DNA from 3 places in the Luteimonas sp. MC1825 genome. Region 1 is predicted to be linked to each of the others. Evidence: predicted binding sites of a transcription regulator. Region 1 holds the regulator's gene; each other region holds the start of a gene.

Region 1 (9,677 bases):
CTTCCAGCGTCACCGGCTCGAAGTACAGGCGGTCGGAGGTGTCGTAGTCGGTCGAGACCGTCTCCGGGTTGCAGTTGATCATGATGGTCTCGTAACCATCCTCGCGCAGCGCCATCGCGGCGTGCACGCAGCAGTAGTCGAACTCGATGCCCTGGCCGATGCGGTTCGGCCCGCCACCGAGCACGATGATCTTGTCGCGCGTGGAAGGCGCGGCTTCGCACTCGTCCTCGTAGGTCGAATACATGTAGGCCGTGGTGGTGGCGAACTCGGCGGCGCAGGAGTCCACGCGCTTGTACACCGGACGGATGCCGAAGGCGCGGCGCAACGCGCGGATCGCCTTCTCCTCCACCTGCACCAGCTGCGCCAGGCGCGCGTCGGCGAAGCCCATGCGCTTGAGCGCGCGCAGGCGTGCGCCATCGAGCGCATCGACGCCGCGCGCGGCTACCTCGCGCTCCGCGGCCACGATGTCTTCCATCTGGTCCAGGAACCAGGGATCGACCCACGACAGCGCGTGCACGTCCTCGACCGACATGCCGGCGCGGAACGCATCGGCGATGTGGAACAGGCGCTCGGGGCCCGGCTCGCGCAGCTCGCGCTTCAGCACCACCAGGTCGTCCTCGCTGGTGAGGTCGAGGCCGGTGGGGTCGAGCCCGACCTTGCCGGTCTCCAGGCTGCGCAGCGCCTTCTGCAGCGATTCCTGGAAGGTACGGCCGATCGCCATCACCTCGCCCACCGACTTCATCTGCGTGGTCAACCGCGAGTCGGCCTGCGGGAACTTCTCGAACGCGAAGCGCGGGATCTTGGTCACCACGTAGTCGATGCTCGGCTCGAACGACGCCGGCGTGCGGCCACCGGTGATGTCGTTCTTCAACTCGTCGAGCGTGTAGCCGACCGCCAGCTTGGCCGCGATCTTGGCGATCGGGAAGCCGGTGGCCTTGGAGGCCAGCGCGGACGATCGCGACACGCGCGGGTTCATCTCGATCACCACCACGCGGCCGGTCTCGGTGTTGATGCCGAACTGCACGTTGGAGCCGCCGGTGTCGACGCCGATCTTGCGCAGCACCGCGATCGAGGCCTGGCGCAGGCGCTGGTATTCCTTGTCGGTGAGCGTCTGCGCGGGCGCGACGGTGATCGAGTCGCCGGTGTGCACGCCCATCGGGTCGAGGTTCTCGATCGAGCAGACGATGATGCAGTTGTCCGCGGTGTCGCGGACCACCTCCATCTCGAACTCCTTCCAGCCCAGCACCGATTCCTCGACCAGGATCTCGCCCACCGGCGACAGCTCGAGGCCGCGCTTGGCGATCTCCTCGAACTCTTCCTTGTTGTAGGCGATGCCGCCGCCGCTGCCGCCGAGGGTGAAGCTCGGGCGAATGATCGTCGGGTAGCCGACCTTGGCCTGGGTGGCCACGGCCTGCTCGAACGTGCGCGCCACTTCGGCCTTGGGGCATTCCAGGCCGATTTCGGCCATCGCGACGCGGAACAGCTCGCGGTCCTCGGCCATCATGATGGCCTCGCGCCTGGCGCCGATCAGCTCGACGCCGTACTTCTCCAGCACGCCGTGGTCGGCGAGGTCCAGCGCGCAGTTCAGCGCGGTCTGCCCGCCCATGGTGGGCAGCAGCGCGTCCGGGCGCTCCTTCTCGATGATCTTCTCGACCATCTGCCAGGTGATCGGCTCGATGTACACCGCGTCGGCGGTATCCGGGTCGGTCATGATCGTCGCCGGATTGGAGTTGACCAGGACCACCCTGTAGCCCTCCTCGCGCAGCGCCTTGCAGGCCTGCGCGCCGGAGTAGTCGAACTCGCACGCCTGGCCGATGACGATCGGGCCCGCGCCGATGATGAGGATGGTCTTGAGGTCGCTGCGCCTTGGCATTGCTTATCCCGGAATGACTGAGGTTGTCTGGCCGCGCGCGGCCATCGCCGCCACGAAGCGGTCGAACAGCGGCGCGACATCGTGCGGGCCCGGAGCGGCCTCCGGATGTCCCTGGAAGCTGAAGGCAGGCGCGTCGAGAAGCTCGATGCCCTGGTTGGTGCCGTCGAACAGCGAACGATGCGTCACGCGCACGTTCGCGGGCAGCGATGCCTCGTCGACCGCGAAGCCGTGGTTCTGCGAGGTGATCATCACCCGCCCGGTATCGAGGTCCTGCACGGGATGGTTGGCGCCATGGTGGCCGTTGGCCATCTTCAGCGTACGCCCGCCGACCGCCAGCGCGAGCAGCTGGTGGCCCAGGCAGATGCCGAATGTCGGCACCTTCGCGGCCAGGCAGCCGCGGATCGCCTCGATCGCGTAATCGCAGGGCGCCGGGTCACCAGGACCGTTGGACAGGAACACGCCATCGGGGCGCAGCGCGAGCGCCTCTTCCGCCGTCGTGCGCGCCGGCACCACGGTCACGTCGCAGCCGCGCTCGGCCAGCATGCGCAGGATGTTGCGCTTCACGCCGTAATCCCAGGCCACCACCTTGAAGCGCGGTTCCACCTGGGTCCACGCGCCGCTGTCGAGGTCGAGCTGGCCTTCGCGCCACTGGTAGCGGCCGGGGGTGCTGACCACCTCGGCGAGATCCATGCCCTTCAGGCCGGGGAACTTGCGCGCCGCCTCGATGGCGCGGGCGGCGTCGATGTCGCCGGCCATCACCGCGCCGTTCTGGGCGCCGCGCTCGCGCAGCAGGCGCGTCAGGCGACGGGTGTCGATGCCGGCGATCGCCACCACGCCACGATCGGCGAGCCACTCGGGCAGCGCGACCTGGCTGCGCCAGCTGCTGGGCCGGCGCGGCACGTCGCGCACCACCAGGCCGGCCGACCAGACGCGCGCGCCCTCGTCGTCCTCGGCGGTACAGCCGGTGTTGCCGATGTGCGGATACGTCAGGGTGACGATCTGGCGCGCGTACGAGGGGTCGGTGACGACCTCCTGGTAGCCGGTCATCGCGGTGTTGAACACCACTTCGCCGACGCAAAGGCCGGGCGCGCCGATGGAGACGCCTTCGAAGACGGTGCCGTCTTCAAGCGCGAGGATTGCAGGTGGGGTCACGAAGGTCGCCTACGTGGGGTTGCAGGAAGCCGCCGGAGCCGGTGGAATCCGGCGCCGGGACATGTGAATCAGGCGAGCGGGAATGATACGGAACCGCGACCCCAGGCGCCAGCGGCAGGGTGCCGGAACTGAACGCGCGCCCCGCTACAGCAGGTCGCGCAGCCGCCAACTGCCGGGCGCGCGGCCGTGCAGGCGCGATGCCGCGTGCAGCGCGCCACGGGCGAACACGTCGCGGCTGGTCGCGCGGTGCACCAGTTCGATCCGCTCGCCGATCCCGGTGAACTGCACGGTGTGCTCGCCGACGATGTCGCCGGCGCGCAGGCTGGCGTAGCGCGGATCCAGGCCCCCGCGCCCGGCCGCGGCACCGAGCGCCAGCGCCGTGCCCGAAGGCGCATCCTTCTTGTGGACGTGGTGCGCCTCGACGATGTCGCAGTCCCACCCGGGCAGCGTGGCCGCCGCGCGCTCCACCAGTTCCTCCAGCAGCGCCACGCCGAGGCTGAAGTTGGCCGCCCAGACCAGCGGGATGCGCGCCGCGGCCGCCTGGAGCGCGTCGCACTGCGCCGCGGACAGGCCGGTGGTGCCGGACACCAGCCCGGCGCCCCGCTCCACGCAAAGCGCGAGCACCTGGTCGAAGGCTTCGGCCAGGCTGAAGTCGACCGCGACGTCGAACGCGGGGACACCGCGCAGTTCCGCGGCGGCGAAATGCGGCACGCCATCCACCACGCGCTGGGCCGGCCGGCGCGACACCGCGGCCACCACCACGCAGCCCGGAACCGCACCGTCGGCACACAGGCGCATGAGCGCGTGGCCCATGCGCCCGCTGGCGCCATGGAGCATCAATCGGATGGGGGACGGCATCACGCAAGGCTAGCGGCGGTGCACGCCGCCGGCAAGGTCAGGGCCAGCGCGTGGTGCTCAGGACGTCATGCGTTCCCAGAAGCCCTTGACGCCATCCACGAAGGTGCTGGCCTTGGGCGAGTGGCGGCGCGCGCCATCGCCGACGAACGTCGCTTCCAGCTGCTCCAGCAGCTCGCGCTGCTGGTTGGTCAGGTTGACCGGGGTCTCGATCACCACCTTGCAGTAGAGGTCGCCCGGCGCGCGGCTGCGCACCGACTTCACGCCCTTGTCGCGCAGGCGGAAGACCTTGCCGGTCTGGGTTTCTGCGGGAATGCGGATCTCCGCTTCGCCGCCAAGCGTCGGCACGCGCGTGGTGTCACCGAGCGCGGCCTGGCCGATGCGGATCGGCACTTCGCAGTGCAGGTCGTCGCCGTCGCGCTCGAAGATCGGGTGCGGGCGCACGCGCACCTCGACGTACAGGTCGCCGGGCTGCGTGCCGGGAGGCCCCGCCTCGCCCTCGCCCGAGAGGCGGATGCGGTCGCCGTTGTCCACGCCGGCCGGGATCTTGACCGACAGCACCTTCTCTTCCTCGACTCGGCCGTTGCCGCGGCAGGACGGGCACGGCGACTTGAAGGTCTGGCCGCGGCCGTGGCAATGCGGGCACGGCTGCTGCATCGAGAAGATGCCGCGCTGGAACCGCACCTGGCCACGCCCCTGGCAGGTGTCGCAGGTCTCGAGCTTGCCGTCCTCGGAGCCGGTGCCGTTGCAGGGATCGCAGGCGGCCAGCGTGGGCAGTTCGATGCGGCGCTCGACGCCCGCCACCGCCTCTTCGAGGTCGAGTTCCATCACGTAGCCGACGTCGGCGCCGCGTCGCGGGCCGCGCGTGCCGCCGCCAGCACCGCCGAAGATGTTGCCGAAGATGTCCCCGAAAATGTCGCCCATGTCCGGCTGGCCGGGACCGGCATTGCCGCCGCCCATGCCGTGCTCGAACGCGGCGTGGCCATGCTGGTCGTACATGCGGCGCTTGCCGCCGTCGGACAGCACTTCATAGGCCTCCTTGCACTCCTTGAACGCGGCCTCGGCCTCGTGGTTGCCCGGATTGCGGTCAGGGTGGTGCTTCATCGCGCTGCGGCGATAGGCCTTCTTCAGTTCATCGTCGCCGGCGTTGCGGGCAACGCCGAGGACTTCGTAGTAGTCGCGCTTGCTCATGGATCAGTGGTCATCTGTGTCGGGCGACGCACCCGTGCAACCGGGCGCGGAAACGACATCGGGAACCGCGCATACGCAGCCACGGTTCCCGACGTCACATACCGATGGCGGTCAGGCCTTGGAGTCGTCGTCCTTGACCTCGGTGAACTCGGCATCGACGACGTCGTCGCCGGCCGCCGGCGCACCGGCATCGCCACCCGCATCGCCACCACCCTGCTGGGCCGCGGCGGCGAAGAGCGCCTGCGCGGCCTCCTCGAGCACCTTGGTCCTGGCCTCGATCTGCACCTTGTCGTCGCCCTTCATGGCGGTCTCGACGTCGGCGATCGCAGCCTCGACCCGGCCGATCACGTCGCCCGGCACCTTGTCGCCGTTGTCCTTGATCGCCGTGCGCGTGCCGTGCACCAGGGCGTCGGCCTGGTTGCGGGCGCCGACCAGTTCGTGGAACTTCCTGTCGTCCTCGCGGTGCGCTTCGGCATCGGCCACCATCCGCTGGATTTCCTCGTCCGAAAGACCCGAGCCGGCCTTGATCTCGACCTTCTGCTCCTTGTTGGTCTTCTTGTCCTTGGCGGTGACGTGCACGATGCCGTTGGCGTCGATGTCGAACGACACCTCGACCTGCGGCATGCCGCGCGGCGCGGCGTCGATGCCGGTGAGGTCGAACTTGGCCAGCGACTTGTTGTAGCGGGCCTGCTCGCGCTCGCCCTGCAGCACGTGCACGGTGACCGCGGACTGGTTGTCCTCGGCGGTGGAGAAGGTCTGCGAGGCCTTGGTGGGCACCGTGGTGTTCTTCTCGATGATCTTGGTGAACACGCCACCCAGGGTCTCGATGCCGAGGCTCAGCGGGGTCACGTCGAGCAGCAGCACGTCCTTGACGTCGCCCGCCAGCACGCCGCCCTGCACCGCGGCGCCGATGGCGACCGCCTCGTCGGGGTTGACGTCCTTGCGCGGCTCCTTGCCGAAGAACTCGGCGACCGCCGCCTGCACCTTCGGCATGCGCGTCTGGCCGCCGACCAGGATCACCTCGTTGACGTCGCTGGCACGCAGGCCGGCGTCGTTGAGCGCGGTGCGGCACGGCTCGATGGTCTTTTTGATCAGGTCCTCGACCAGCGCCTCCAGCTTGGCGCGCGTCAGCTTGATGTTGAGGTGCTTCGGGCCCGAGGCGTCGGCGGTCACGTACGGCAGGTTGACCTCGGTGTGCTGCGCGGTGGACAGCTCGATCTTTGCGCGCTCTGCGGCATCGCGCAGGCGCTGCAGGGCCAGCGGATCCTTGCGCAGGTCCATGCCCTGGTCCTTGTTGAACTCGTCGACCAGGTAGTCGATGACGCGCTTGTCGAAGTCCTCGCCACCGAGGAAGGTGTCGCCGCTGGTGGCGAGCACCTCGAACTGCTTCTCGCCGTCGACTTCCGCGATCTCGATGATCGACATGTCGAAGGTGCCGCCGCCGAGGTCGTACACGGCGATCTTGCGGTCGCCGCCGTCCTTGTCCAGGCCATAGGCCAGCGCGGCCGCGGTCGGCTCGTTGATGATGCGCTTGACGTCGAGCCCGGCGATGCGGCCGGCGTCCTTGGTCGCCTGGCGCTGCGAGTCGTTGAAGTACGCAGGCACGGTGATGACGGCTTCGGTGACCTTCTCGCCCAGGTAGTCCTCGGCGGTCTTCTTCATCTTTTCCAGGATACGCGCGGACACTTCCTGCGCCGACAGCTTCCGGCCGTCGCTGGTCGCGACCCAGGCGTCGCCGTTGTCGTGCTGGGCGATGGCGTACGGCACCAGGCCGATGTCCTTCTGCACCTCGGCGTCGGTGAACTTGCGGCCGATCAGGCGCTTCACCGCGTAGAAGGTGTTCTGCGGGTTGGTGACCGCCTGGCGCTTGGCCGACGCACCCACCAGCACCTCGCCGTCCTTGGTGTAGGCGACGACGGAGGGCGTGGTGCGGTCGCCCTCGCTGTTCTCGATGACGCGGGCCTTGCCGCCGTCCATGATCGCCACGCACGAGTTGGTCGTGCCCAGGTCGATGCCAATGATCTTTGCCATGGGATGTATGCCTCTTTGAGGTTTGTCTGGGGGGCGGCAAGCCGCCGATGACTGCTATCTGGGGACGCGGCGGGCGCCTTCAAGCGCCGGGGGCGCGGATTCAGTCGTCGCGGGCCACGGCGACGAGCGCCGGGCGCAGCAGCTGTTCGTTGAGCTGGTAGCCCTTCTGGAACAGCTGCGCGACCGCGCCGGCGGGAACGCCTGCGGCGTCCACCACGCTCATCGCCTGGTGCTGGTCGGGGTTGAACGCATCACCAGGAGCCGGCGCGAGCTGCACCAGCCCCTGGCTGGCCGTGACGCGCAGCAGTTCGCGCAGCGTCAGCTCCATGCCCGTGCGCATCGGATCGTCGGCTGCGCCCGCGAGCAGCGCCGCGTCGAGGCTGTCGAACACCGGCAGCAGGTCGCCGAGCAACTGCTTGTTGGCGAACCGGCAGGCATTCTGCACATCGCGCTGCAGGCGCTTGCGCTGGTTGTCAAGGTCGGCACGCTCCACCAGGGACTGCGCGCGCAGCTGCTCGAGCTCGCCGCGGAGGGCCTCGAGTTCGTCGTGCGGAATGGTGTCGGCGGCCTCGAGGGTATCGTCGGGCGTCTGTTCGTTGGTCATCGCTGTCAGGGTCCGGGAGTGTCGCGGTCCGCACTTTGTGGGGATGGCGGCTCCGGATTCAAGGCATTGCCCAGCATGTCGGCGGTGGCCTGCACCACCGGAATCACCCGGTCGTAGGCCATTCGCGTGGGGCCGATGACCCCGAGCACCCCCAGTACGCGCCCCCCTGCCCCGTACGGAGCGGTCACCAGCGACATGCCGGCCAGCGGCGCCAGCCCGGTCTCCTCACCGATGAACACGCGCACGCCCGGTGCCTTCACCGTGCGCTCCAGCAGCTGCAGTATTTCGCGTTTCTGCGCGAAGGCGTCGAACAGCTCGCGCAGGCGCTCGACGTCGGCCAGGTCCTGCACCCCGAGCAGGCGCGCCTGGCCGGAGACCACCACGTCCTCGTCGCCGGGCACCAGCACCTGCTCGGCGATTTCGGTGGTCGCCCGCAGCAGGCCCTCCATTTCGCTGCGCGCGGCGCGCAGGTCGCTGACCAGGGTGGCGCGGATCTCGTGCAGCGGGCGGCCGGCGAAATTGGCGTTGAGGTAGTTGGCCACCTGTTCGAGTTCGGCCGGGCCGTAGGGGCGCCGGGTCAGCACGATGCGGTTCTGCACCTCATGGTCGGCAAAGACCACGATCGCCATCACCCGCTGGCCGTCCAATGGCACGAAATCGATCTGCCGGAACGCGAACTGGCCGCGTCCCGGCACGCTGACCACGCCCACGAACCGGGTCATCGCCGAGACCAGCTCCGACGCGCTGCCGAGCAGCGACTGCGTGCCGCCGCCGGTCGCCAGCTCGCCGCGCAGGCGTGCCAGTTCCGGCTCCTGCAGCGGGCTCAGCTGCAGCAGCGAGTCGACGAACACGCGGTAGCCCTGCGGCGTGGGCACGCGCCCGGCCGACGCGTGCGGTGCCGCCAGCAGCCCGACCTCCTCCAGGTCGGCGAGGATGTTGCGGATGGTCGCCGGGCTGACATCCAGGCCGGCGTGGCGGGCCAGGGTCTGCGAACCCACGGGCTCGCCATCGCGGATGTGGCGCGCGATCAGGGTGCGCAGCAGCTGGCGTGCGCGGGCATCGAGGGGGTCATCGCGGCGTCGGGACATCCCGGGGGTATATGTCGCCCGGCTCCGAGTCGCAAGCGCTGCGACGCGGCGATGGCAGCCTGCCGTCCCTCGCGGCACAATCGCGTCCCATGCTCAAGCGCCTCTCCATCAAGGATTTCGCCGTCGTCGCCGCCACCGAGCTCGAGTTCGGGGCCGGTCTGACCGTGGTGTCGGGCGAGACCGGCGCCGGCAAGTCGCTGCTCGTCGATGCCCTCGGCTTCCTGTCGGGCCAGCGCGCCGACAGCGGCATGGTCCGGCATGCCGCGCAGCGCGCCGAGCTCGACGCCGACTTCGACCTCGCCGGCTCGCCGGCCGCGCAGGCCTGGCTGCGCGAACAGGAGTTCGACGACGGCGAGGCCTGCCAGCTGCGCCGCACCTTGCGCGCCGATGGCGGTTCGCGGGCGTGGATCAACGGACGCCCGGCCACGCTCTCGCAACTGGCCGCGCTGGCGGCTCACCTGGTCGAGATCCATGGCCAGCACGAGCACCAGGCGCTGCTGTCGCGCGCCAGCCAGCTCGCCCTGCTCGACGCCTTCGGCCGCCACGAGGCGCTGCTGGCCGCGGTGGCCGCCGCAGCGCGCGGCTGGGCCGCGCTGCTGCGCGAACGCGAGCAACTGACCGCCGCAGGGGATGTCTCCGACCGCATCGACTGGCTCGGCCACCAGCTGGGCGAACTCGAGCGCGAGGACCTGGATGCGGACGCCATCAGCGCGCTCGCCGCCGCGCATCGCCGCCAGGCCCATGCCACCACCCTGGTCGACGCCTGCGACGTCGCCCTCGCCCGCCTCGGTGACGGCCACGGCGCGCTGCCCGCCGAGCTGCACCAGCTGCGCGGCGGGCTGGCGCGGCTGCAGGACCACGAGCCGCGCCTGGGCGAGGTGCA
Region 2 (9,677 bases), 1.0 Mb from region 1:
CGCGGCATTGCCGGCTTCGCCGAAGGACTGGTCGTTGTTGCAGGTACCGAAGGTCTGCGTGGCCGAGTCGGCCCAGCTGAAGTCGGCATAGGCGTTGCCGGTGCCGCCGAGCTGCAGCGACGTGCCGAGCGGGGCGGTGCTGGCCTCGGCCACGCCGATGTCGGTGCTGGTCAGGCCGGCGGCCGGACCGTTGATGGCGGTCATCGTGCCTTCGTAGCTCAGGAACTGGACCACGTTGCCCTGCGGGTCGACCAAAGCGATGCCGTCCGGCGATCCGTTCTGCAGGCCGTCCAGCGGATAGTTGATGGTGGCCAGCCGCACCTGGCCGCCGCACGCGACCAGGTTGCTCGCGGGCACCGGGGTCGTGGAGTAGCTGCTGTTGTTGCTGCCGTTGTAGAGCACGACCTGGTAGCCGGCCAGGCTTTCCCCCGCGCTGGCGACGATCTCGATCGCCTCGCCTGCGTCGGTGCCGGCGTTGTCGTAGTGGATCTCGTTGACGAAGACATCGGCATTTGCCGGAAGTGCCGCGAACGCGGCCAGCGCGATCGCGCAGCGGACCGCCAGTGTGGAACGACGCATAGGTGACTCCCCTTGTGAAGCCGGCGAGGGTACCCCGCGCATATGACGGTTGCCACAGTGCGCTGGACGCAGCATTCCATCCGCCTGCACGCAAGCGTGACGCCCGCCCCGTATCGTGTGCCTTCCCCCGCATTCAGTCCGATCGATGCCGCTTCCGCTCCCCGTTTCCAGGGCCTGCGCCGGCCTTGCCCTCGTCTTGCTGGGCCTTGCCCCCGGCCTCGCGCCCGCCCGCGAGTCGCCCGACGTCGAGGTCGCGCTCGGCGCGTCCAACACCACCGACCGCGAGTTCACGGCGGTCGCCTCCGTGGCCTGGCTGCCGGAACTTCGGCGCATGTCAAACGCGGTGCTGCGTGCCGAGGCCGGTGCGGTGCTGGTCGACGGGCGTGGCCACGTCGTGGGCCGGGATCTCGATGAGAGCGTGGTGGTGGGTCATGTCGGCCTGCGCTACGAGCGCACCGACACCGGCCTGACGCTGGGTGCCGGCGTCGGCGGGCAAGCGGGCGAGACCGATGCGCTGTCGGGCGATGTGCAGTTCATCACCACCGGCGGCTGGCGCTGGGAACGCTTCTCGCTGCTGGTGCGCCACATCTCCAACGCCAGCCTCGACTCGCCCAACGACGGCGAGACCATGCTGGTCGCCGGCTGGCGGTTCTAGCACGCCGGCCGGGCATTCCACCCGGCGCGCATCTTTGTTCCGCCAGGGCCTTGATACCGGGCCTCCCCGCCCCATCTTCCGTGCATCCCGGCCTTGCCGGGTTTTCGTGGCCCGGGTTTTGGCACTCGGCTAGGCCGACTGCTAGAATTCGCGCCCGTTACCCCTGTTTATTCAACCCAATCAACAACTTGTGAGGATCGCCATGAACCTGAAGCCGCTCTATGACCGCGTGGTCATCAAGCCCATCGAAGCCGACGAAGTCTCCGCCGGCGGCATCCTGATCCCGGACAACGCCAAGGAAAAGCCCACCAAGGGCGAAGTCGTCGCCGTCGGCGAAGGCAAGGCCCTCGACAACGGCAGCCTGCGCGCGCCGAAGGTCAAGGTCGGCGACAAGGTCATCTACGGCCAGTACTCGGGCTCCGCCTACAAGCTGGAAGGCGTCGAATACAAGATCGTGCGCGAAGACGACATCCTCGCCGTCCTCGGCTGAGCCCCGCGCCACCCTTCTTCCACCCCTGATCCCAATTCGAGGTAATTCCAATGTCCGCCAAGGAAATCCGTTTCGGTGAGGACGCGCGCGCAAAGATGGTGCGCGGCGTCAACATTCTCGCCAATGCCGTCAAGGCAACCCTCGGCCCGAAGGGCCGCAATGTCGTGCTCGAGAAGAGCTACGGCGCCCCCACGATCACCAAGGACGGCGTGTCCGTCGCCAAGGAGATCGAGCTCGCCGACAAGTTCGAGAACATGGGCGCGCAGATGGTGAAGGAAGTCGCGTCCAAGACCTCCGACAACGCCGGTGACGGCACCACCACCGCGACCGTGCTGGCGCAGGCGCTGATCCGCGAGGGTTCCAAGGCGGTCGCCGCCGGCATGAACCCGATGGACCTCAAGCGCGGCATCGACCAGGCCGTCAAGGCCGCCGTCGCCGAGCTGAAGGCCATGTCCAAGCCCACCGCCGACGACAAGGCGATCGCCCAGGTCGGCACGATCTCGGCCAACTCCGACGAGTCGATCGGCACGATCATCGCCGACGCGATGAAGAAGGTCGGCAAGGAAGGCGTGATCACCGTTGAGGAAGGCTCGGGCCTCGACAACGAGCTCGACGTCGTCGAGGGCATGCAGTTCGACCGCGGCTACCTGTCGCCGTACTTCATCAACAACCAGCAGTCGATGTCGGCGGACCTGGATGACCCGTTCATCCTGCTGCACGACAAGAAGATCTCCAACGTCCGTGACCTGCTCCCGGTCCTGGAAGGCGTGGCCAAGTCGGGCAAGCCGCTGCTGATCGTCGCCGAGGAAGTCGAAGGCGAGGCCCTGGCCACGCTGGTCGTCAACACCATCCGCGGCATCGTCAAGGTCGTCGCCGTCAAGGCGCCGGGCTTCGGCGACCGTCGCAAGGCGATGCTGGAAGACATGGCCATCCTGACCGGCGGCACCGTGATCTCCGAGGAAGTCGGCCTCTCGCTCGAGAAGGCGACCATCAAGGACCTCGGCCGCGCGAAGAAGATCCAGGTCTCCAAGGAGAACACCACGATCATCGACGGCGCGGGCGAGAGCTCGGGCATCGAAGGCCGCATCAAGCAGATCAAGGCGCAGATCGAGGACACGTCCTCCGACTACGACAAGGAAAAGCTGCAGGAGCGCGTTGCCAAGCTGGCCGGCGGCGTGGCGGTGATCAAGGTCGGTGCCTCGACCGAGATCGAGATGAAGGAAAAGAAGGCCCGCGTCGAAGACGCCCTGCACGCCACGCGCGCTGCTGTGGAAGAAGGCGTGGTCCCGGGCGGCGGCGTTGCGCTGGTGCGCGCGCTGCAGGCCATCGGCGAGCTGAAGGGTGCCAACGAAGACCAGAACCACGGCATCGTGATCGCCCTGCGCGCCATGGAAGCCCCGCTGCGCGAAATCGTCACCAACTGCGGTGAAGAGCCGAGCGTGGTGCTGAACAAGGTCAAGGACGGCACCGGCAACTACGGCTACAACGCGCAGACCGGCGAATACGGCGACATGATCGCGTTCGGCATCCTGGACCCGACCAAGGTCACCCGTTCGGCGCTGCAGAACGCGGCCTCGATCGCCGGCCTGATGATCACCACCGAAGCGATGGTGGCGGAGCTGCCGAAGAAGGACGAGCCGGCCATGCAGGGCGGCGGCGACATGGGCGGCATGGGCGGCATGGGCTTCTAAACCGCGCTCCACGCAAGACCCGCGAAACGAAAGCCCCCGCAGAGATGCGGGGGCTTTTTTTGTGGTGGTCCTGTGGTGGCCCTCTGGTGGCCGTGAGGCCTTCGCGGCTCATGTCCCCCGGCATCCGCCCTCAAGGGCCTTGGTACCCGGCACCCCGCGTCATATCCGCGTCATAGCCGCGTCGCGCTCCCCGTCATCCGGTCTTCCCCGGGCAATGACACAATTCCGTCCTTTCCCCGCTCGGAATGCACGATGGCCGGTGGTTCACTGCTCCTGCTGCTCGACGACATCGCCACGATCCTCGATGACGTCTCGATCCTCACCAAGGTGGCCGCCAAGAAGACCGCCGGCGTGCTTGGCGACGACCTGGCGTTGAACGCACAGCAGGTGGCCGGGGTGCGCGCGCACCGCGAGTTGCCCGTCGTGTTCGCGGTGTTCAAGGGGTCGATGCTCAACAAGGCGATCCTGGTGCCCGCGGCGCTCGCGATCAGCCTGTGGCTGCCGTGGCTGGTCACGCCGCTGATGATGATCGGCGGCGCCTACCTCTGTTACGAGGGCGTGGAAAAGCTGGTCCACAAGTTCCTGCACAAGGACGAAGCGCCGCCGCCGCGCAAGGATCTGCAGCGTCGCGCCGAAGCCGTGCTGGCCAAGGCCGCCGCCGCGCCGAACGATGCGGACGTGCTCGCCAGCGAAAAGGAGAAGATCCGGGGTGCGATCCGCACCGACTTCATCCTGTCGGCCGAGATCATCGTGCTCTCGCTCGGCGTGGTGGCCGGGCAGCCGCTGCTGCAGCAGGTGCTGGTGCTGGTGGCGATCGCGCTGGCCATGACCTTCGGCGTCTACGGGCTGGTCGCAGGCATCGTGAAGCTCGACGACGTCGGCCTGTGGCTGACCCGCAAGCCCGGCAAGGTCGCCTGCATGGTGGGGCGCGGCCTGCTGTACGCCACCCCCTGGCTGATGAAGACCCTGTCGGTCCTCGGCACCGCGGCGATGTTCCTGGTCGGCGGCGGCATCCTCGTGCACTCGATCCCCGTGCTGCATCACGCGGTCGAGGCCCTCGGGCCGAACGGCTGGCTTGGTGCGATCGTCAGCGCGTTGTGCAATGCGCTGGTCGGCATCGTCGCCGGCGCGCTGGTGCTGGGCGCAGTCACGCTGTTCGGCAAGCTGCGCGGGAAGGCACCGGAGCCGGCACACTGAAGCTATAGTCTGCACCCGCTCCACATCCCGCATCCGATGCCCGATCCGCACAATGCGCCGCGTCGCGCCGCTGTCGGCCTTGCTGCCGGTGGTACCGGCGGCCACCTGTTTCCTGCCGAGGCGCTGGCGCGCGAACTGCTGGCGCGTGGCCATGAGGTCGTCATCTATACCGAGCGCCGCGGCGCGCAGTTCACCCGCGCGCTTGAGGGACTGCCGCACGTGGTGCTGCCGGCGCGCAGCCTGGCAGGCGGCATCGGCGGCAAGCTAGCCGCGGCGACGGTGAGCGCGCGTGCCACGCTGGCCGCACGCGCCGACATGAAGCGCCGCGGCGTGCGCCTGCTCGCGGGCTTCGGCGGCTATCCGAGTTTCGCGCCGGCGCTCGCCGCGCGCAGCCTGGGCCTCCCGCTGCTGCTGCACGAGCAGGGCACGCGGTTGAGCATGGCCAACCGCCAGCTGCTGCGTTTCGCCACGCGCGTGGCGACGTCGTTCCCGGGCGTTGCCGGCATCGACGTCGGGCGCGTGGTGGAAACCGGCAACCCGGTGCGCGCCGAGATCCTCGCCGCCGCCGGCGCGCCCTATCCGTCGCTCGATGCCCCGGCGCCGCTGCGCCTGCTGGTGGTCGGCGGCAGCCAGGGCGCCGCGGTGTTCGGGCGCGTGGTGCCGGCGGCCCTGCTGGCGCTGCCTGAAGCCCTGCGCCGGCGCATCCGGGTGGCGCTGCAGTACCGCGGCGACGATGCGGCCAGCGTGGCCGCCGGACTGCAGGCGGCCGGGATCGACGCCGAGGTGCGGCCGTTCTTCGACGACATGGCGGCGCGGCTGCACGATGCGCACCTCGTGCTCACCCGTGCCGGCGCCACCACCATCGCCGACCTGCTGGTGGTCGGCAGGCCGGCGATCTTCGTGCCGATCCCGCAGGGTGGTTCGCGCGAGGAGCAGCGCGGCAATGCCGAAGCGCTGGCGCGGCTCGGCGCAGGCTGGTGCATGCCCGAGCCGGACGGTTTCACCGCCGCCGCGCTGGCCGGGCGCCTCGCCCAGCTGTTGGCCGACGCCACCACGCTGCCGAATGCCGCCGCGGCCGCCGCGGCCCTGGGCCGGCCCGATGCCGCCTCGCGCCTGGCCGACGAGGTGGATGCGATGTTGGCGCTGCCGGCGGGCAGCGCGCCGCGACGCGCGCGGACCGGAGGCTGACCGGCGTGGCCCGCGACGCGCAGGATGTGCTGATCGTCGGCGGCGGCCACAACGGCCTCGTCTGCGCCGCCTACCTCGCCGCTGCCGGGCTCAAGGTCCGCGTGCTGGAGCGCCGCGGCATCGTCGGCGGCGCCGCGGTCACCGAGGAGTTCCATCCCGGCTTCCGCAATTCGGTGGCCAGCTACACCGTCAGTCTGCTGAACCCGCGCGTGATCGCCGACCTGCGCCTGGCCGCGCACGGCCTGCGCGTGGTCGAGCGGCCGTACTCCAACTTCCTGCCGCTGCCCGATGGCCTCGCGTTCCGCCTCGGCGGCGAACACGGCACCGCCGAGGTCGCGAAGTGGTCGACGCGCGACGCCGAACGCCTGCCGGAGTACTACGCCATGCTCGACCGCGTGGTGGTGGTGCTGCGCCAGCTGATGCTGGAAACGCCACCCAACGTGTCCGACGGTTTCGTGCTGGCCGACTGGATGGCGTCGCTGACCGTGGCGCGGCGCCTGAAGTCGCTGGACATGCGCGGCCGCCGCGACCTGCTCGACCTGTTCGCCAAATCCGCGGGCGAGCTGCTCGACGCCTGGTTCGAATCCGAACCCTTGAAGGCGGCGCTGGGCTGGGACTCGGTGGTCGGCAACTTCGCCAGCCCCTACACGCCGGGCAGCGCCTACGTGCTGCTGCACCACGTGTTCGGCGAGGTGAACGGCAAGCAGGGCGCCTGGGGGCACGCGATCGGCGGCATGGGCGCGATCAGCGATGCGATCGCGGCCGAGTGCGCGGCGCGCGGCGTGGTGGTGGACACCGATGCCGAGGTTGCCGAAGTGCTGGTGGAGCAGGGCCGCGCGGTCGGCGTGGCGCTGGCCGATGGCCGCATGCTGCGCGCGCGCGTGGTCGCCAGCAGCCTCAACCCGAAGCTGCTGTACACGCGCCTGGTCGCGCGCAAGCACCTGGATGACGACACCGCCGAGCGCATCGCCCGCTACCGCTGCGGCTCGGGCACGTTCCGCATGAACGTGGCGCTGTCGGAGCTGCCGGACTTCAGTGCGGCACCGGGCACCACGCTGCAGCCGCACCACCAGAGCGGGATCCTGGTCGGCCCCTCGCTGCGCTATTTCGAGCAAGCCTATTTCGACGCCCGCTCCAGGGAGCACAACGCCGGCTGGGCGCGCGCGCCGATCGTCGAGCTGGTGATCTCCTCGACGCTCGACGCCAGCCTCGCGCCCCCTGGCGCGCACGTCGCCAGCCTGTTCTGCCAGCACGTGAACCCGGATGTCGACGGCGGCTGGGACGCGCACCGCGACACCGTGGCGCGGCTGATGATCGACACCGTCGACGCGCAGGCGCCGAACTTCCGCGCCAGCGTGCTCGGCTACGAAGCACTGTCACCGCTCGACCTCGAACGCCGCTTCGGCCTGGTGGGCGGCGACATCTTCCACGGTAGCCTGGGGCTCGACCAGCTGTTCGCGGCGCGCCCATTGCTCGGCCAGGGCAACTACCGCGGGGCGCTGCCGGGGCTGTACCTGTGCGGGTCCGGCACGCATCCCGGAGGTGGCGTGACCGGCTTGCCCGGGCGAAATGCCGCGCGCGAGATCGCCCGGGACCTTGGTCGTCGCATGTCAGGCTGAGCCGTCGCCGGTCTTCAATTCATGAACTGCCCGGTTTCATTTTGCAGCGCAGCGTGCAAGTTGCATAACGCTTCCTTCACGATCGACCTGCACCCGACGTGGGGGAGGGAGCAAGGCCCGAAGCGGTTCGCCGCTTCGGGCTTTTTTATGGTGATCTCCCTGGGCATGGGGCACCGGGTACGAAGACCGTGACGACTCATGTCCCCCGGCGATGGCCTGCGGGATCCGGTTCTCGTATGTCCGACCCCGCGCCGATGCCACAATCCCTGCGTGAACCCCGTCTCCGACATGCTTCCTGACGTGCGCCTCGGCGACCATGTCGACCGACTGCTGGCGCGCCTGCCGGACGGGCTTGGCACGCGCGGCGGCGATGCCTTGCGCCGCGTGGCGATCGCCAGCGACTTTGCGGCGGAGGTGTTCGCCCGGCAACCCGAGGTGCTGGCGCGCCTGGTGGACGCGCAGGATGCGCCGGCGCTGCCGCTGCCGGTCCTGCCCGCCGATGGCCAGGCCGAATGGCCGGCCCTGCTGCGCCGGTACCGGACCGCCGAGTCCGCGCGGCTGGTGTGGCGTGACGTGCTCGGGCTGGACGCGGTCGGCGACACGCTGGCCGGCAGCACCCGCCTGGCGGAGGACTGCCTGCAGCTCGGGCTGGCGGCGCTGGAGGCGCAGTTCGAACAGCGGCACGGCCTGGTGCGGGATGGCGACGGCCATGTGGTGCGGCTGGTGGTGTACGCGCTGGGCAAGCTTGGCGGCGGCGAGCTCAACTTCAGCTCCGACGTCGACCTGGTCTATGCCTACGCGGCCGGCGGCGAGAGCGATGGCGCGCGACCATTGGCGGCGGAGGACTATTTCGCCCGCCTGGGCCAGGCACTGGCGCGGCTGCTCGACGCGCCCACCGCCGACGGCTTCTGCCACCGCGTCGACCTGCGCCTGCGCCCGTTCGGCAACGCCGGGCGCATCGCGCTGAGCTTCGCGGCCATGGAGCTGTACTTCCAGCGCGAAGGCCGCGACTGGGAACGCTACGCCTGGCAGAAGGCGCGGCCGGTGGCCGGCGACATCGCCACCGGCGAAGCGTTCCTGGCCACGCTGCGGCCGTTCGTCTACCGCCGCTACCTTGATTACGGAGCGCTCGAAGGCCTGCGCGACATGAAGCAGGCGATCGCCGCCGAAGTGGCGCGCAAGGACCTGGCCGACGACATCAAGCGCGGCCCGGGCGGGATCCGCGAGATCGAATTCCTGGTGCAGGCGCTGCAGCTCATCCGCGGTGGCCACGAGCCGGCGCTGCGCGGCCGGCGCCTGCTGCCGATGCTCGGGGCGCTGTGCGCGGCGCGGCAGGTCGCGCCGGAGGCGGCCGCCGATCTCGCGGACGCCTACCTGTTCCTGCGCCGGGTGGAGAACCGCCTGCAGATGCTGCGCGATGCACAGACGCACATCCTGCCGGATGACACCTTCGACCGCCTGCGCGTCGCGCGCGGACTTGGCCATGACAGCTGGCCGGCGCTTGCCGCGGAGCTCGAGGCGCATCGCGCGCGCGTCGCCGCGGAGTTCGACGCGCTGCTCGCGCAGCGCCGTGCGCAGCCCGGCGTCGGCAGCGACATCGCCGGATACTGGCGCGCGCTGCCCGATGCCGGCACGGCCGATGTGCTGGCCGCCGCCGGCTATGGCGATGCCGCCGAAGTCGACGCCGCGCTGCGCGATTTCGCGCGCTCGCCCAGCGTGCGCGAGCTGTCCGACGCCGCGCGCGCACGCCTCGACCGGGTCATGCCGCTGCTGCTGCAGGCCACGGCGCCCGCCGACCGCCCGCTGCAGGCGCTGCGCCGCCTGCTGGCGCTGCTGCACAACATCCTGCGCCGCCCGAGCTACCTGGCATTGCTCGACGAACAGCCCGCGGCGCTGGCGCGCCTCACCGGCCTGGTGACCCGCAGCGCGTTCCTCGCCGAGCGCGTTGCCGCGCACCCGCTGCTGCTCGACGAACTGCTCGACGCGCGCGTGGAAGGCCCGCTGCCCGGGCGCGAACAACTCGATGCCGCCTGCCGAGTGGCGCTGCAGCGCGACGACATCGAGGCGGCGCTGTTCGCGCTCAACGAAACCCGCCAGGCGCTCAGCTTCCGCATTGCGCTGGCCACGCTCGACGACCGCCAGCCGGCGCCGGACAGCACCCGCCAGCTGTCGTGGCTGGCCGATGCGGTCGTCGGGGTCGTGGTTGCGCTGGCGCGACGCGAGATGCAGGCCGCGCACGGCGACATCGCCGGCGCGCG
Region 3 (9,677 bases), 1.2 Mb from region 1:
GCGCGCGGCCGGCTCGTCGAAGGTCGAGCTGATCACTTCGCCGCGCACGCTGCGCTGCATCTCGGTCACTTCCTCGGGCCGCTCGTCGATGAGCAGCACGATCATGTGCACGTCCGGATGGTTGTACGTGATCGCGCTGGCGATCTGCTGCATCATCATCGTCTTGCCGGCCTTCGGCGGCGACACGATCAGCGCGCGCTGGCCCTTGCCCTGTGGGGCCATCAGGTCGAGGATGCGGCCGGCGATGTCCTCGCTGCTGCCATCGCCGCGCTCGAGCTTGAACTTCTTGCGCGGGAACAGCGGCGTCAGGTTCTCGAACAGCACCTTGTTCTTCGACGCTTCCAGCGGCTCGCCGTTGATGGTGTCGACCACGTTCAGCGCGAAGTAGCGCTCGCCGTCCTTGGGCCAGCGGATGCGGCCACTCAGGTGGTCACCGGTGCGCAGGTTGAAGCGGCGGATCTGGCTGGGCGAGATGTAGGTGTCGTCCGGGCCGGCCAGGTAGCTGGCTTCGGCCGCGCGCAGGAAGCCGAAGCCGTCGGGCAGGATTTCCAGTACGCCGTCGGCGACGACGCCTTCGCCGTGGCGGGTCAGCACCTTCAGCAGGTTGAAGATCACATCCTGCTTGCGCGCGCGCGCCACGCCTTCGGAGATGTTCAGCTGCTCGGCGATGTCGAGCAGCTTCTGCGCCGGCATGCGCTTGAGGTCGGAGAGCGAGTATTGCGGGAAGCCTTCCGGGATGTTTGGCGGCGGCAGGCGGTTGGCCTGGTCGTTGCCGTTGTCCTGGGGCAGGCCGTCGTCGCGCTGGCGCGGACGGTCGCGGCGGTTGCGGTTGCGGTCGCGGCGGTTGCCCTGGCCCTGGCCCTGGCCTTGGCCTTGGCCCTGGCCGTGCTGGCGGTTGCCACCGTCCTGGCCCTGGTCGTCGTCGTCATGGCCGCCCTGACCCTGGCCGCCCTGGTTCTGGCCCTGGTTCTGCCCCTGGCCCTGGCTCTGGTTCTGGCCCTGGTGCTGGTGCTGGTTCTGCCCCTGGTTCTGCCCGCCTTGCCGTCCCTGGCCACCATCGGCGCTGGCAGGCTGCGGAGATGCGGGTGCGGGCGCCTGCGGCGGCATCGGCAGCGACGGCTGGCTGACGCCGACGGCCTGCGGCGGCGCCTCGGCGCGCGGTGCAGCCTGCGTCGCGGAGGTATCGGAAGAGGGGGAGTCGCCGGCCGTGGCCTTGGCGACGCGCGGCTTGCGCACGCGCTTCACGGCGCTGTCGCCGGAATCGGATGGAATGTCGGACAAGTGGGAATCCTCGCTTGCTGCGAGCGCGCCCGGGACGGGCGGCGTGAGTTGATGAGATGGGTCTTGCAGATGGGTGCGGCGCCTGTCTCGCGCCGGTGCGTTACCGAAACTAGCACCCCCGCGCCACGACGGCAAGCGGGGGTGCGGTGCCTCAGAGGGCCTTTTCGATCATCTGCGCAAGTTGCGGCTTGCCGACCGCGCCGATCTGGGTGTCCTGCACCTGGCCACCCTTGAACAGCAGCAGCATGGGGATGGACCGCACGTGGTACTTCATCGCCGTGGCACGGTTCTGGTCGATGTCGATCTTCACGACCTTCGCCCGGCCCGCATAGGTGTCGGCCAGCTCGTCGAGGGCCGGGGCGATCATCTTGCATGGGCCGCACCAGGGCGCCCAGAAGTCGACCAGCACCGGCTCGTCGGAGGCGAGGACGGTGGCGTCGAAATCGGCGTCGCTGGCATGGATGACGTGGTCGCTCACTGCTTTCTCCTGCATGGGGGGTGGCCGCGGGCCGGCCGGATCACGGCGATGGCGGCGGCGTTTGTGGTGCTAGACTGGGGCGATCCGCGGCCAGAACAAGGGCCGCCCCGGGGCCGGGTACCCGCTCCGGTTCATCGAGGGCAGTCTGCTTGGCTGCCGCCTTCCACGCAAGCGCGCGCGCCGCGCAGACTCCCTGACGAATGTCCGACAAGCCACTTACCGACCTCACCTTCTCCTCCTTCGACCTGCACCCGTCGCTGCTTGCCGGCCTCGAGACCGCGGGCTTCACGCGCCTCACGCCCATCCAGGCGCTGACCCTTCCGGTCGCGCTGCCCGGGGGTGATGTCGCCGGCCAGGCCCAGACCGGCACGGGCAAGACCCTGGCGTTCCTGGTGGCGGTGATGAACCGGCTGCTGACGCGACCGGCGCTCGCCGACCGCAAGCCTGAAGACCCGCGCGCGCTGATCCTGGCGCCGACCCGCGAGCTGGCCATCCAGATCCACAAGGACGCGCTGAAGTTCGGTCCCGAGATGGGGCTGAAGTTCGCCCTGGTCTATGGCGGCGTCGACTACGACAAGCAGCGCCAGATCCTGCAGGAAGGCGTGGACGTCATCATCGCCACCCCCGGCCGCCTGATCGACTACGTCAAGCAGCACAAGGTGGTGTCGCTGCACGCCTGCGAGGTCTGCGTGCTGGACGAGGCCGACCGCATGTTCGACCTCGGCTTCATCAAGGACATCCGCTTCCTGCTGCGCCGCATGCCGGTGCGCACCGAGCGCCAGACCCTGCTGTTCTCGGCCACGCTGAGCCATCGCGTGCTGGAGCTGGCCTACGAACACATGAACGAGCCGCAGAAGCTGGTCGTGGAGTCGGAGTTCATCACCGCCGCGCAGGTGCGCCAGAAGCTCTACTACCCGTCCGACGAAGAGAAGCTGCCGCTGCTGCTGGGCCTGCTGTCGCGTTCGGAAGGCGCGCGCACCCTGGTGTTCGTGAACACCAAGGCGTTCGTGGAACGCGTCGCGCGCGCGCTGGAGCGCGCCGGCTACCGCGTCGGCGTGCTGTCGGGCGACGTGCCGCAGAAGAAGCGCGAGAGCCTGCTGAAGAAGTTCCAGGGCGGCCAGCTCGAGATCCTGGTCGCCACCGATGTCGCCGCCCGCGGCCTGCACATCGATGGCGTGAAGTACGTCTACAACTACGACCTGCCGTTCGACGCCGAGGACTACGTGCACCGCATCGGCCGCACCGCGCGCCTGGGCGAGGAGGGCGACGCGATCAGCTTCGCCTGCGAGCGCTATGCGATCGGCCTGCCGGACATCGAGGCCTTCATCGAGCAGAAGATCCCGTCGGAACCGGTGACCGTCGAGCTGATGACGCCGGTGCCGCGCAAGCCGCGCGAAGGCGTGGAGCTCGAGCCCGAAGAAGGCGAGAGCGTCAGCGAGATCTTCCGCGAAGCGCGCGAGCAGCGCGCCGCCGAGGATGCGCGACGTGGCGGAGGCCGCAGCGGCGGGCCCGGCGCCGGTGGCCCCGGTCGTGGCCGTGCCGGCCCGCGTGCCGACGGCGAGCGCGGCCCGCGTCCGCCGCGTCCGCCGCGCGCGGCACCTGCAGTACCCGCCGCGACGACCATGGAGGCGTCTGCGATTGGCTCGCCTGATGTCGTCGCAGCCGCGCCCGCCGCAGCCGCGCCCGCCGCGACAGGATCAGCCGCACCGGCCGTGGACGCGACAGCGTCCGCGGCGCTGCCAGCCGCCGAGGGCGAGCGCGCGCCGCGCAAGCGTCGTCGCCGTCGTGGTGGCCGCCGTGTCGAAGGTGCCGAGGGCGTCGAGGGCGTCGCCGGGCAGGGCGGCCAGGCGCAGGCCCAGCCGTCCACGCATGCCGGAGCGAAACCGTCGCAGCCGCGCGCGCCGCGCCCGAAACCGGAGTCGCCGTCACACGCCGCGCGTCCGCAGTCGACCGCAACGGAGCCTTCATCGCTGCTGGGCCGCATCGGCCTCGGGCTGAAGAAGCTGGTCACGCGCGCGCCGCGCTCGCAGCACTGAGTACCGCGATGCGGTCGGGAATGGATGCCCGCGCGCACGCGGGTGCTTTGCGGGTACGACAGCGGCCATAATCGCTGGGCACCTCTTCCCGGAACCGCGACACGATGCCCGTCCTGCGCTTCGACAGCGTCTGCAAGCAATACCCCGGTGGCCACGTCGCGCTCGAGGACGTGAGCTTCGCCGTGGATGCCGGCGAGATGCTGTTCGTGACCGGCCATTCCGGCGCCGGCAAGAGCACCCTGCTGCGCCTGATCCATCTCTCGGAGCGGCCCAGCCGCGGCGCGGTGGTGTTCGGCGAGCGCAACCTGCTCAAGGTGCGTGGCGGCCGGGTGGCGCTGCATCGGCGCGAAGTCGGCGTGGTCTACCAGGACCACCGCCTGCTGGGCGATCGCAGCGTGCACGACAACGTCGCCCTGCCGCTGGTGCTGCGTGGCATGCGCCGCGGCGACATCGGCCGGCGCGTGCGTTCGGTGCTGGAACGCCTCGGCCTGGGTGCGCGCGGCACGGCGCTGCCGGGCCAGCTGTCGGCGGGTGAGCAGCAGCGCGTCGGCATCGCGCGCGCCATGGTCGCCGAGCCGCGGCTGCTGGTGGCCGACGAACCCACCGGCAACCTCGATCCCACCCTGGCCGCGGAGATCATGACGCTGTTCGCGTCGCTCCCGGAGCGCGGCACCAGCGTGCTGGTCGCCAGCCACGACCTCGGCCTGGTGAAGCGCATGAAGAAGCGCGTGCTGGTGCTCGACCATGGCCGGCTGGCCGACGACATCGCGCCGGAGGACCTGGCCGATGAGTGAGCCCATCGCCAGGCCCAGGCCGGAACGCGCGCGCTCCCGCATCGGCACGTGGTTCGACCACCATGCCTACAGTTTCGTCGCCAGCCTCGGCCGCATCTTCCGCCGGCCGTGGTCCACCGCGCTCACCATCGGCGTGATGGCGGTGGCGCTGGCGCTGCCGCTCGGGCTGTGGCTGGTGCTGGGCAACGTCGAGCGCTTCGCCGGCGACGTGCAGCAGTCGCGTCAGCTCAGCGTGTTCCTGAAACAGGACGTGACGCCCGACGCGGTCGCGGCGCTGGCCGATGCGCTGCGCGGCCGCGCCGATGTCGGCGACGTGGCACACCGTACGCCGGCCCAGGGCCTCGAGGAGTTGCGCGCGCGCGGCGGCCTGGGCCAGGCGATCGACGCGCTTGGCGAAAATCCGCTGCCGCACGTGCTGGTGGTCACCCCGGCCGGTGACGAGGCCATGCTCGCCGATTCCCTGCGCACCCTCCCCGAGGCCGACCTGGTGCAGCACGATGCCGGCTGGCGCCAGCGCCTGGACGGCTGGCTGCGCTTCGGTGGCCGCGTGGCCTGGGTGCTGGCCGCCCTGCTCGGCACGGGGGCGTTGCTGGTGGTCGGCAACACCGTGCGCCTGGACATCCAGTCGCGTCGCGACGAACTCGGTGTCCTGCAGCTGCTCGGCGCCAGCGACGGCTTCATCCGCCGCCCGTTCCTGTACCTCGGCGCGTGGTACGGCCTGGCGGCCGGCGCGCTGGCGCTGGCGCTGCTGACGGCGGCCGGTGCCGCGCTGCGCCTGCCACTCGCCGACCTGGCGGCGAGCTATGGCAGCGGGTTCGGGCTGGTCGGCTTCACTGCGCGCCAGGCGCTGGTGGTGCTGGCCGGAACGACCGCGCTCGGCTGGCTTGGCGCGGGCGCCGTCACCGGCCATTTCCTGCGCCAGACGCGCCCCACCGACACGTGATGGACGCGTCGCACGACATCCGCCATCTGGCCGCAGGCGCCCAGCGCGTGATGGTGGTGGACGGCTCCCGCCTGGTGCGCAAGCTGATCGGCGACGTGCTCCGCAGCGAACTGGTCGACGTGGACGTGGTGGCCTGCGCCGGCCTTGCCGATGCGCGCGCCGCGCTGGCGGCGGCGCCCATCGACCTCGCCACCACCTCCCTGGTGCTGCCCGATGGTGACGGCCAGCAGTTGGCCGAGCTCGTGCGCGCCGCGGCGGGCCAGCGCTACGTGCCGGTGATCGTGGTGTCCGGCAATGCCCAGGCGCACCTCGAGGGGCGGCATTTCAGCGACGACGTCACCGATTACTTCGACAAGTCGCACGGCCACCACGCGCTGGCGGAGTTCATCCGCGGCTACGTGCAGCCGCAGCCGATCCCGGGCGCGCGCGTGCTCTACGTCGAGGACAGCCGCACCGTGGCGCTGGCCACCTCGCGCATGCTCAAGGCGCAGCAGATGGAGGTCGTGCACGTGGTGAGCGCCGAGGCCGCGATCGACTGGCTGCGCGCGCGCCGCGACGCCGGCGACGGCCCGGGCGCCGACCTCGTGCTCACCGACGTCTACCTGAAGGGCGAGCTGAGCGGCCACGACGTGGTGCATGCGGTGCGCCGCGAGCTGGGCTGGTCCAAGCGCAAGCTGCCGGTGCTGGTGATGACCGGCGACGCCAATCCCGACAACCAGACCGCGCTGCTGCGCGACGGCGCCAACGACCTGGTGCTCAAGCCCATCGAGGAGCGCCTGCTGGTGACCAAGGCCCTGTTCCAGCTGCGCCTGGCGCGCACGCCGGAATCCACGGTATTCGGCGCATGATCGACGGACGCGGGCGTCTCGCTCCCTCCTGGAAGGCGCACATCGGTGACTACCTGGAACGCGACGACATGCAGGCGCTGGCCGACTTCCTGCGCACGCGCAAGGGCGCCGGTGTCCAGGTGTTCCCGCCCGCGGCCGAGATCCTTGCCGCCTTCGACGCCACGCCCTTCGAGGACGTGCGCGTGGTGATCCTGGGCCAGGACCCGTATCCCGGCGCGGGCCAGGCACACGGGCTGTGCTTCTCGGTGCGTCCGGGCGTGTCGGTGCCGCGGTCGCTGCTCAACGTCTACAAGGAAATCCAGCGCGACCTGGGTATCCGCCCTCCGGACCATGGCTGCCTGCTGCCCTGGGCGCGGCGCGGCGTGCTGCTGCTCAATTCGGTGCTCACGGTCGAGGCCGGCTGCGCCGGTTCGCACCAGCGCAAGGGTTGGGAAGGCTTCACCGACCACGTGGTCGACGTGCTCAACCGCGAGCGCGAAGGCCTGGTGTTCATGCTCTGGGGGGCCTATGCGCAGGCCAAGGGCAAGGTCATCGATGGGTCGCGCCACCGGGTGCTCCGGGCCACCCATCCGTCGCCGCTGTCGGCGCACCGGGGCTTCCTCGGCTGCGGCCACTTCTCGGCGGCCAACCGCTACCTCGTCTCACGTGGCGGCACGGCCCAGGACTGGTCGTTGCCGCCGTGCCAGGAGACCGCCATCGCATGACGTCCGCGCCGCTGCTGATATCGCTGCACATGCCGAAAACCGCGGGCACCAGCCTGGCGCAGACCCTGCGCGTGGCGTTCCCGGACCCCGGCGCCTGCCAGACCGAATATGTCGACCAGCCGATGCAGTACTCGCGCTGGTGCCGCCGCTTGCGCGCACTGCGCGCCGGACTGGCCGGCCGGGGGGCACTGCCGGACAACCTGACCTGCGTGCACGGCCATTTCCTGCCGGTGAAGTTCCGCATCGCGGCCGGCGCGCGCGCGGTGCGCTACGTCACCTGGCTTCGCGAACCGGTGGACCGGCTGGCCTCGCACTACCACTACTGGATCCGCGACTACGACGGGCTTGACCCCCGCCAGCCGCTGCGCAACCGGGTGCTGCGCGAACGCTGGTCGTTCGAGCGCTTCGCCCTCGGCGCCGAACTGCGCGACCTGTACCACGAGTACCTCTGGCGATTCGATCCGGCCGGCTTCGACTTCATCGGCATCACCGAGCGTTACGACGAGGACCTGCAGCAGATGGCGCGGCGGTTCCTGGGCGGTACCGCGGTGCCCGCATCGGCGCTGGTGAACCCGCTGCGTGGCGAGTCCGGATACGCGATAAGTCCGGGCCTCCGCCGCCGCATCGAGGCCTACCACGCCCGTGACTTGGCGCTGTACCGCCGGGTCCTGGCCGGGCGCCGCCTCTGAGCCTGGGCACGCGGGAGGCTCAGCGGGGCCGGTGAAGCCTGCATCGGTGGACACGATCAATTAGATTTACGTCCATTCATACGCTGAATGGAACAGTAGGGAACTCCTGCCGCGATCAGCAGTCGTATCCGGCCACTGCTAAGATCACTGCCATGACTGCAATCACAGCGACCGCTCTTGTCCCCAACAGCCTCCCGATCCCCAGCGCCCTGGGTTCGCTCGAGGCCTACATCGGCGCCGTCCACCAGATCCCCGTCCTCACGGTCGAGGACGAGCAGGCGCTGGCCCACCGTTTCCGCGACCAGGAAGACCTGGATGCCGCGCGCGAGCTGGTGCATTCGCACCTGCGCTTCGTGGTGCACGTGGCGCGTGGCTACAACGGCTACGGCCTGCCGCTCGGCGACCTGATCCAGGAGGGCAACATCGGCCTGATGAAGGCCGTGAAGCGCTTCGACCCCGAGGTCGGCGTGCGCCTGGTGTCGTTCGCGGTGCACTGGATCCGTGCCGAGATGCACGAGTACATCATCAAGAACTGGCGCATCGTCAAGGTCGCCACCACCAAGGCGCAGCGCAAGCTGTTCTTCAACCTGCGCAAGAGCAAGAAGCGCCTGGGCTGGTTGAACGCCGAGGAAGTGCGCATCGTGGCCGAGAACCTCAACGTCTCCGAGCGCGAGGTGCTGGAGATGGAGTCGCGCCTGTCCGGCCGCGACGTCGCCTTCGATGCGCCCTCCGACGACGACGACGACGACCATGCGCCGCCGTCCCCGGCCGCCTACCTCACCGCGCGCGAGGATGATCCGTCGCAGGCGTATGAGCGCCAGGACAGCGAGGACAACCAGCTCGCCCTGCTGCGCGAGGGCCTGGGCCGGCTGGACGCGCGTTCGCGCGACATCATCAAGCGCCGCTGGCTGGATGACGACAGCAAGGTCACCCTGCAGGAACTGGCCGACGAGTACGGCGTGTCGGCCGAGCGCATCCGCCAGGTGGAGGCCAACGCGCTGAAGAAGATGAAGGCGCTGTTCGCGGCCTGATCCGCGCGTTCGGCAGTCGTCGTGCATGAGGCCCGCGCAAGCGGGCCTCTCACCATTTGAACAGCACCAGGCTCAGCGCCAGCACCGCCATGCCGGCGACCAGGCCGTACACGGTCTCGTGGCCTTTCGAATAGCGCTTCGCCGCGGGCAGAAGTTCGTCCAGCGCCAGGAACACCATCACGCCGGCGATGATGCCGAACACGCTGCCGAAGACCGCATCCGACAGCCACGGCCGCAACAGCGCATAGCCGATGATGGCGCCGAGCGGCTCGGCCAGGCCCGACAGCAGGCAGGCGCCGAAGGCGTAGCCCTTGTTGTTGGTGGCGAAGTACACCGGCACCGCGATCGCGATGCCCTCGGGCACGTTGTGGATGGCGATCGCGAACGCCAGCGGCAGGCCCACGCCGGGGTTTTCGAGGGTGGCGAAGAACGTCGCCAGGCCCTCCGGGAAGTTGTGAGCGGTGATCGCCAATGCGGTCAGCAGGCCGACGCGCTTGATGTAAGCGGCGTTGTGCTCGCGGAAGAACGGATCGTCGACCTCGAGCCGCTCGTGCGGGTTGGGCACCAGGTGGTCGACCAGCATGATCAGGCCCACGCCGGCGAGGAAGGCGAAGGTGCCGTAGGAGTAGCCCAGGCGGTCGCCGTAGCTCTGGCTGAAGGACCACACCGCCTTGTTGAGGATTTCCGACAGCGAGACGAAGACCATCGCGCCACCGGCAAACGCCAGGCCGAACGCCAGCAGCCGGGCGTTGGGCCTCTTCTGCGCGAACACGAACAGGCTGCCCAGTCCGGTCGCAAGGCCCGCACCCGTGGTGACCGCCAGCGCGATGAGCAGGTTGGCGGTGGGGATTTCCATGGGTGCTGGATCCTGGG

Evidence for each region. The regulator HrcA, encoded in region 1, represses chaperone genes, less so after heat shock. The targets are predictions, from matches to a motif close to TTNGCACTCNNNNNNNNNGAGTGCNAA.
Region 2: the regulator HrcA is predicted to act here: its motif matches at 1,353-1,379, upstream of IDM46_RS02165 (co-chaperone GroES).
Region 3: the regulator HrcA is predicted to act here: its motif matches at 7,889-7,915, upstream of rpoH (RNA polymerase sigma factor RpoH).

What each region holds. Positions count from the first base shown of each region.
Region 1 is NZ_CP061714.1:1,510,872-1,520,548, forward strand. Features, by position in the region: gene carB (carbamoyl-phosphate synthase large subunit) at 1-1,873, opposite strand, end outside; gene carA (glutamine-hydrolyzing carbamoyl-phosphate synthase small subunit) at 1,877-3,025, opposite strand; gene dapB (4-hydroxy-tetrahydrodipicolinate reductase) at 3,170-3,883, opposite strand; gene dnaJ (molecular chaperone DnaJ) at 3,941-5,071, opposite strand; gene dnaK (molecular chaperone DnaK) at 5,183-7,102, opposite strand; gene grpE (nucleotide exchange factor GrpE) at 7,203-7,706, opposite strand; gene hrcA (heat-inducible transcriptional repressor HrcA) at 7,712-8,794, opposite strand; gene recN (DNA repair protein RecN) at 8,884-9,677, shown strand, end outside.
Region 2 is NZ_CP061714.1:461,221-470,897, forward strand. Features, by position in the region: gene IDM46_RS02155 (endonuclease) at 1-579, opposite strand, end outside; gene IDM46_RS02160 (acyloxyacyl hydrolase) at 776-1,234, shown strand; gene IDM46_RS02165 (co-chaperone GroES) at 1,437-1,724, shown strand; gene groL (chaperonin GroEL) at 1,775-3,415, shown strand; gene IDM46_RS02175 (DUF808 domain-containing protein) at 3,668-4,612, shown strand; gene IDM46_RS02180 (UDP-N-acetylglucosamine--N-acetylmuramyl-(pentapeptide) pyrophosphoryl-undecaprenol N-acetylglucosamine transferase) at 4,649-5,800, shown strand; gene IDM46_RS02185 (NAD(P)/FAD-dependent oxidoreductase) at 5,806-7,419, shown strand; gene glnE (bifunctional [glutamate--ammonia ligase]-adenylyl-L-tyrosine phosphorylase/[glutamate--ammonia-ligase] adenylyltransferase) at 7,708-9,677, shown strand, end outside.
Region 3 is NZ_CP061714.1:2,722,943-2,732,619, reverse strand. Features, by position in the region: gene rho (transcription termination factor Rho) at 1-1,281, opposite strand, end outside; gene trxA (thioredoxin) at 1,433-1,759, opposite strand; gene rhlB (ATP-dependent RNA helicase RhlB) at 1,960-3,795, shown strand; gene IDM46_RS12670 (ATP-binding cassette domain-containing protein) at 3,900-4,589, shown strand; gene ftsX (permease-like cell division protein FtsX) at 4,582-5,532, shown strand; gene IDM46_RS12660 (response regulator) at 5,532-6,380, shown strand; gene ung (uracil-DNA glycosylase) at 6,377-7,084, shown strand; gene IDM46_RS12650 (sulfotransferase family 2 domain-containing protein) at 7,081-7,773, shown strand; gene rpoH (RNA polymerase sigma factor RpoH) at 7,926-8,804, shown strand; gene zupT (zinc transporter ZupT) at 8,854-9,660, opposite strand.